3 regions of the Cupriavidus sp. 05L411 genome follow, and region 1 is predicted to be linked to each of the others. Evidence: predicted binding sites of a transcription regulator. Region 1 holds the regulator's gene; each other region holds the start of a gene.
What was found. The regulator sigma-54, encoded in region 1, starts transcription at its own class of promoters, with help from an activator protein. The targets are predictions, from matches to a motif close to TGGCANGNAANCTGCTTT.

Region 1 (2,267 bases):
AAGGGACTGACACCGACGGCCCGGTATGTGGGCCGCCAGGCACGGTCATTGCTGCATCTGCGATGCGGCCATCTGATACTTGACCGCTTCACGGTCGTGGCTCTGCACGCGATCCTTGTGGCGAATCACCTGCCGGTCGAGCTTGTCGACCAGTGCGTCGATAGCGGCATACAGGTCTTCATGATGCGCTTCGACAAAGATGTCCTTGCCCTTGAGATGTAGATTGATTTCCGCGTACTGCCGCCGGTCCTTTTCTTTTGTATTGTCGACAGAGAGCAGCACACTTACGCCAATGACTTGATCGAAATGCCTGACGATACGCTCCAGTTTCGTTTCCACGTACTCACGCAGAGGGGGCGTGATGTCCAAGTGGTGTCCACTGATCTTGAAGTTCATAGCGTTTCTCCTTCTGAAAGAGCTGCATCAGGCAGGCGATGCAGCTCGGCTACAAAGTCTTACGGAGATTTACCGCGGGAATCTTGAGCGCTTCGCGGTATTTGGCAACGGTACGCCGTGCCACCACAAAGCCTTGCTCGCCGAGCAATTCGGCAATCCGGCTGTCGGACAAGGGGTTCCTAGCGTCTTCGGCTCCTATCAATTGCTTGATCAACGCACGGATTGCCGTTGATGAGGCCGCGCCGCCGGTTTCTGTGGATACGTGAGAGCCGAAAAAATACTTCAGCTCGAAAGTCCCCATCGGCGTTGCCATGTATTTATTGGTAGTCACCCGAGAGATGGTGGACTCGTGTAAACCCAGTGTATCGGCAATCTCCCGCAAAACCAAGGGGCGCATCGCAATTTCACCGTGGGTGAAGAAGTTCTTTTGACGTTCGACAATGGCTTGTGCGACGCGCAATATCGTATCGAACCTTTGCTGGATATTCTTGATCAACCAGCGTGCTTCCTGCAGTTTTTGCTGCAGCCCGGCCGCGCCAGCGTCGCCTTTTGCACCGCGCAAAATCTGCGCGTACATGTCGTTGATGCGTAGCCGCGGCATCACATCCGGGTTGAGGTGGGCGATCCATCCGCCGCTCAACTTTCGAACAAAAACATCGGGCACCACGAAGTCCGCTTCTGGCCGGCTGTAGGCGTGGCCTGGATAGGGCGCGAGCGAGCGGATCAGTTCATGTGCTGCCTTGAGTTCCGGCTCGTCCACTTGCAGCGCTTTTTTCAGGCGCGTGTAATCGCGCACCGCCAGCAGCTCCAGGTGATTGGTGACGATGCTCAGCGCCAGTTCGCGCTGCGGATGCTTGAGCCTGCGCAATTGCAGCGCCAGGCACTCGGCGGCGTTGCGCGCCCCGACGCCCGGCGGATCGAAGCTCTGCAGCAGCGTGAGCACAGCCTGGATCTCGTCGACCTCGAACTCGAGCTCCTCCGGCAGCTCGCTGCAGATTTCCTCGAGCGTGGTGCTCAGGTAGCCATCATCGTCCAGGGATTCGACCAGGAAGATGGCCAGCCCTTTGTCGCGCAGGGAAATCTTGAGCGGCGCCAGCTGCTCCATGAGGTGTTCACGCAGCGTGGGCTCGGCATCGCGCAGCTGCATCGGGGTTTTTTCGTCGTCTTCGCCTTGCGGGCGGCGTGCGAAGTCGTCCAGGCTCCAGTCGCTGCCGTAATCCTCATTGCTGTCAGAGTAGCTGTCGTCGGCTTCGGGGGCGCCATCGGGGCGGTTCTCGCTGGTGCCCTGGCCATCGGCTGGCGCCGGCGCGGGCGCGCTCTGCAGGTTCACCGAGCCGTCCGAAGATACGCGCAACGGGCTGTCCAGCCAGTCGTTCTCACGCTCGAGCAAGGGGTTCTCGGTCAGCGCCTGTTCCACTTCCTGCTGCAGTTCAAGCGTGGACAGTTGCAGCAGCCGGATCGACTGCTGGAGTTGCGGCGTAAGCGCGAGATGCTGCGAGAGGCGGAGCTGTAGCGACGGTTTCATGCGACCTATTTTATGCCCAACTTCCGTACTGGTGGAACGGAAATTGCTATCGCTGGTGTCGCTATGATCGTTTGAAGGATAAAAGGCGACACTGAAGCCGCCGGGGGGCGATGCGCGGCAGGCGCCGCGCGCCCTTACATACGGAAGTTCTCGCCCAGGTAGACCTTGCGCACCGACTCGTTGGCGATGATGTCTTCAGGCTGCCCGGACGCCAGCACCGCGCCTTCGCTGATGATGTAGGCGTGGTCGCAGATGCCCAGTGTCTCGCGCACGTTGTGGTCGGTGATCAGCACGCCGATATTGCGTGCCTTGAGGAAGCTGACGATGCGCTGGATTTCGCCCACCG
Region 2 (2,267 bases), on a different contig from region 1:
CGCGCAGCGCGCGTCGCCAACGAAACGCCGCAGGCGCGCAGCGCATCGTCCTGGACGCCGCGATAGCGTTTGGCTGCGTGCTTGCCGTATTCCGGATCGCGGAATATCGCGCCCCCTTCGCCGCCGAGCGTGGCGTACTTTGCGAAGGTAGACGATTCGACATACTCGTCGTATGGCAGCTGCGCCGCGATCCGGTCGATCGCGCACGAACACTTGTGCAGATACACGTAGGCACCGCCGTTCCTTGCCATGCACTCGCCCACATATTCGACGCGGGCGGTGGTGGGGTAGTTGTTGGCGGGCAGGTCTTGTGCGGTTTGCGCGGCGACAGGAACCACGGTCAAAGCCGCTAGCACGCAGGCGAGCTGCCGGAGGCCGAAGATGGAGGGCTGCATGTGGGGGTCTCCTCGTTATGTGCGCTTTCTTTGCAACGTCTTGTGCAATCTTGTCCCAATAACGATGCAAGTCGCGCGCCATCCCGCCACGGCGGCACGCGAACCCGCTATGCCGCCTTTCTGGTCCAGTTCTGACACATATTGTCCCGGCCTCGCGCCTCAGCCTGGAACGAATGCGAGCGCATTGCACCGGCCGGGCCACGCAGCGCGAATGCCCGCCTGGGACGAAGCGTTCAAGACCAACCGCACACTCGCATCGCAAGCGGCGACCGCGCGGCTCGGGCATGGATCGTGCAGAAGCCTGCGCGGCACCTTTCCGACGGCTGCCAGGTTCGCAACCCGCGCAATCAGTTTCAGTTGAAGAGCCAGAGGCGGCGCGCAGGAAGCGGGATCCAGACTTTGTCACGTAAAGAAAGACGGAGGAGACATGAAATTCCGGACCATGATGGTGGGGATGGCGATGCTTGCCACAACCACCGCGTCATTTACCGTACGCGCGGATGCCGAGCTGGACAAGCTGGTGGCCAATCCGGCTAACTGGGCAGCGCAGGCTGGCGACTATGCCAACCATCGCTACAGCGAGCTCAAGCAAGTCAACGCCGGCAACGTGAAAAACCTGCAGGTCGCGTGGACGGTGTCCACCGGCGTGCTGCGAGGCCACGAAGGCTCGCCGCTGGTGATCGGCGACACGATGTTCATCCACTCGCCGTTTCCGAACAAGGTGATCGCGATCAACCTGAAGGACCAGTCCTTCAAGTGGAAGTACGAGCCCAAGCAGGAAAACAACGTGGTGCCGGTGATGTGCTGCGACACCGTCAACCGCGGCCTGGCCTACGGCGACGGCAAGATCCTGCTGCAGCAGGCCGACACCACCCTGGTGGCGCTCGATGCCAAGACCGGCAAGGTCATGTGGACCGTCAAGAATGGCGATCCCAAGGTGGGCGAGACCAATACCAACGCCCCGCACGTCTTCAGGGACAAGGTCATCACCGGCATCTCCGGCGGCGAGTTCGGCGTGCGCGGCCGCCTGCTCGCCTATGACCTGAAGACCGGCAAGAAAATCTGGACCGCTTTTAGCACCGGTCCCGACAACGAGCTGCTGTTCGATCCCGCCACCACCATGACCTGGACCGACGGCAAGATGGCGCCGGTCGGCAAGGACTCCTCGGTCAAGACCTGGAAGGGCGACCAGTGGAAGCTGGGCGGTGGCACCACCTGGGGCTGGTATGCCTACGATCCCAAGCTGAACCTGGTCTACTATGGCAGCGGCAATCCGGGCACGTGGAATCCGGCGCAGCGTCCCGGCGACAACAAGTGGTCGATGACGCTGTTCGCGCGGGACCTGGATACCGGCAAGGCCAAGTGGGTCTACCAGATGACGCCGCACGACGAGTGGGACTACGACGGTGTCAACGAGAACGTGCTGGCCGACCTGAACATCAAGGGCAAGAAGGTACCCACGCTGGTGCACCTGGACCGCAACGGTTTCGGCTACACGCTCAATCGCGAGACCGGCGAACTGCTGGTGGCGGAGAAATACGACCCGACCATCAACTGGGCATCCAAGATCGACATGAAGAGCGGGCGCCCGGTCGTCAATGCCAAGTACTCGCCCGCCACCACGGGCCCGGATGTCAACGTCAAGGGCATCTGCCCGTCGGCGCTCGGCACCAAGGACCAGCAGCCGATGAGCTACGACCGCAAGTCGGGCATTTTCCTGGTGCCGACCAACCACGTCTGCATGGACTATGAACCCTTCCAGGTCGAGTACACCGCGGGCCAGCCCTATGTGGGGGCGACCCTGTCGATGTACGCGACGCCGAAGAGCCATGGCGGCATGGGCAACTTCATTGCCTGGGATGCCGCTGCCGG
Region 3 (2,267 bases), on a different contig from region 1:
GCACCAGCGCCTCAGCCACCTGCGCGCGTGCGGCGCGAGCCCAGCCGGACAGCAGCATGCGATTGGCATCGGACTCTGCCGCGGCGGTCTGGATCACCGCGTCGACCCAGCGTGCGTGCTCCTCGCGCCAGTCGTTCATGAACTCGGTCAGCACCGCCAGCCCGGTGCCGCAGGCGCGCACGATGGCCGCGTCGGCGTGCTGGTACACCAGCGGATACAGCAGCCCGTCGAGCACAAGGTTCTGGGTGACGAAGGTCTCGAACCAGTCCTCGATCACAAAGCTGCGCTCGACCAGCCGGCGCATCGGCTGCCACGCGGCGCTCTCCATCCAGGCCACCTTGGCGCGCTCCAGCGCCACACCGGTGTTGCCGTCGAGCAGCATGCCGATGCGCGACAGGTACTGGGCAATGCCCAGGCGATCCATCGCGCAGTAGGTGCAGGCCTGGGTGATGGCCGTGCCCCAGCCATAGTCGGCGCAATAGAAGTTGTTCATGTTGGCGCCCCACTCCACATGGCGCAGCGGCAGCAGGCCGTCGGCCAGGCGGTCCTGCCATTCGGCGGGCAACGCCTGCAGCAAGCCGCGCTTTTCCACGAAGGCGAAGCTCTTCTCGGTGGCGTCCTGCTGGCGGCCGCGCGCCGTCACGTAGGCGCCGTAGAAGTACTGGCGCGGGTCCTTGAGCGCGTACCAGTCCGCCATCACGATCGCGGTGCGGCGCTTGTCGTAGATCTCGTGTTGCGAGTCCCAGGTCGGGCGGTAGTGAAAATTCACTTCCGACTGCACATCGTAGGTGGCCTCCTGGTAGCGCGAGGCGGGCTTGTCGCCGAAGCGGCGCGCCACATGGCCGTAGGTCTGGCGCAGCGGCTGGATCTGCTGGGTCTTGATATCGACTTGCATCGCTTGGTCTCCTGGGTCTTGCTGTTTTTATGTGGGTGGTTCTGTGCGTGGTTCGGTGGGTGGTCCGGTGCGTGGGGGCTGGCCGTGCTCAGTCGTCCTGATCGGGCGCGGGGATCTCCGGCGGCAGGAAGCGCACGTGGTTGACGCTGCAGAAGGCCTCGAACATCGGCTCGGGCATGATCAGCTCGACATTGAGCTCGGGGTCCGCCACGCTGAACGCGAACTGCACAAAGCCCTCGGGCGTGCGGCCATCAACGCGGACAAACCGGGGCGAGGCTTCAAACAAGGGGACCGACTGGTTGATCATGGCGCTGCTCCTTCACGTGGGCTGTATGGCCTCTATTGCGAAGAGCGTGCCAGCTGGCGCAAACGACGGCGCCACAAGGCGCGTCGGGATTCGGGCCGCGCTGGGTTTCGCGTTTACCCGGAACTGCGCGTGCGCCGAGGCTCAATCAATTGATCAAGTGGATGGTGGAATTTGATCAAATGATGAAAAGCCGCGCTGGGTGGCGGTTTGCGGGGAGGCAGGTGTGACTTCGCAAGGCTGCGGCGTCGCAACAAGGAAGGAGGTTAGAGGTAGGAGGGGGAAGGGATTGCGGGCGCATGCGGCGCAACAAGCGGGGTGGTTACTTGATTGGGGTGGGGATTGGTGGATGGATCAAATGATTAAATGGGTCATTGGGGGTGGGTGGCGCTTGTTGTTTAGGCGGCGTTGGTTATTGCACCCAAGTGCGTACGACATCGGCCTTTGGGGTTGGTCGCTGTTTCTTTGAGTGGCGATGGCTCTTGCACCCAAAAGCCATACGACATCCCCCTGCGGGGGCTGCCGGTCACTCTTCTTTGCGTCGGCAAAGAAGACTAACGAGAAGAAAGCCGACCCTGCCGGGAGCAGAGCAATCGCGGGTGCTAGGGGTGCTGGTTTCGTCGTAGGGCCAGCGGTTCTGCTCGCATCTGCCGGTACCGGTTTGACCGGCCACGAATCTGCCAGCCTCCGGGATACGTGGTGAGCCCCCCGGTAGCGGACATCGCTTGCTTCTAGCCGTCTGTCGCTCGCGCAGTGACCGGCCACGAAGTTGCGAGCGCACCGGTTCCGTCGTGGGCGCGGTGGCCGCCTTGATTAGCCCGAGACCTTCACCACCGCGCCCGCCCCACCACGAAACCATTGACGGGCGATGTGTCGCGGCGCTTCGTGCCGGTAACGGCAGATGGTCGAACGCTCACCGGGCAAAGCGATCAGGGGCTCCACCACGTGACCATTGGGTCATGCAGTTACGATGACCTTTGAGCCGGTAGGATCCGCCAGCCAGCACTCCGGGCCGTACGACGAAACCACCGCCCCACATAAGCCTGATTGCTCTGCCCCCGGCAGGGT

Region 2: the regulator sigma-54 is predicted to act here: its motif matches at 676-693, upstream of AC1DQR_RS06575 (methanol/ethanol family PQQ-dependent dehydrogenase).
Region 3: the regulator sigma-54 is predicted to act here: its motif matches at 1,237-1,254, upstream of AC1DQR_RS17885 (phenol hydroxylase subunit).

Annotation. Positions count from the first base shown of each region.
Region 1 is NZ_JBFTOQ010000003.1:293,272-295,538, forward strand. Features, by position in the region: gene hpf (ribosome hibernation-promoting factor, HPF/YfiA family) at 46-396, opposite strand; gene AC1DQR_RS05350 (RNA polymerase factor sigma-54) at 446-1,921, opposite strand; gene lptB (LPS export ABC transporter ATP-binding protein) at 2,056-2,267, opposite strand, start outside.
Region 2 is NZ_JBFTOQ010000004.1:242,052-244,318, forward strand. Features, by position in the region: gene AC1DQR_RS06570 (hypothetical protein) at 1-395, opposite strand, end outside; gene AC1DQR_RS06575 (methanol/ethanol family PQQ-dependent dehydrogenase) at 823-2,267, shown strand, end outside.
Region 3 is NZ_JBFTOQ010000013.1:179,210-181,476, forward strand. Features, by position in the region: gene AC1DQR_RS17880 (aromatic/alkene monooxygenase hydroxylase subunit beta) at 1-895, opposite strand, end outside; gene AC1DQR_RS17885 (phenol hydroxylase subunit) at 984-1,202, opposite strand.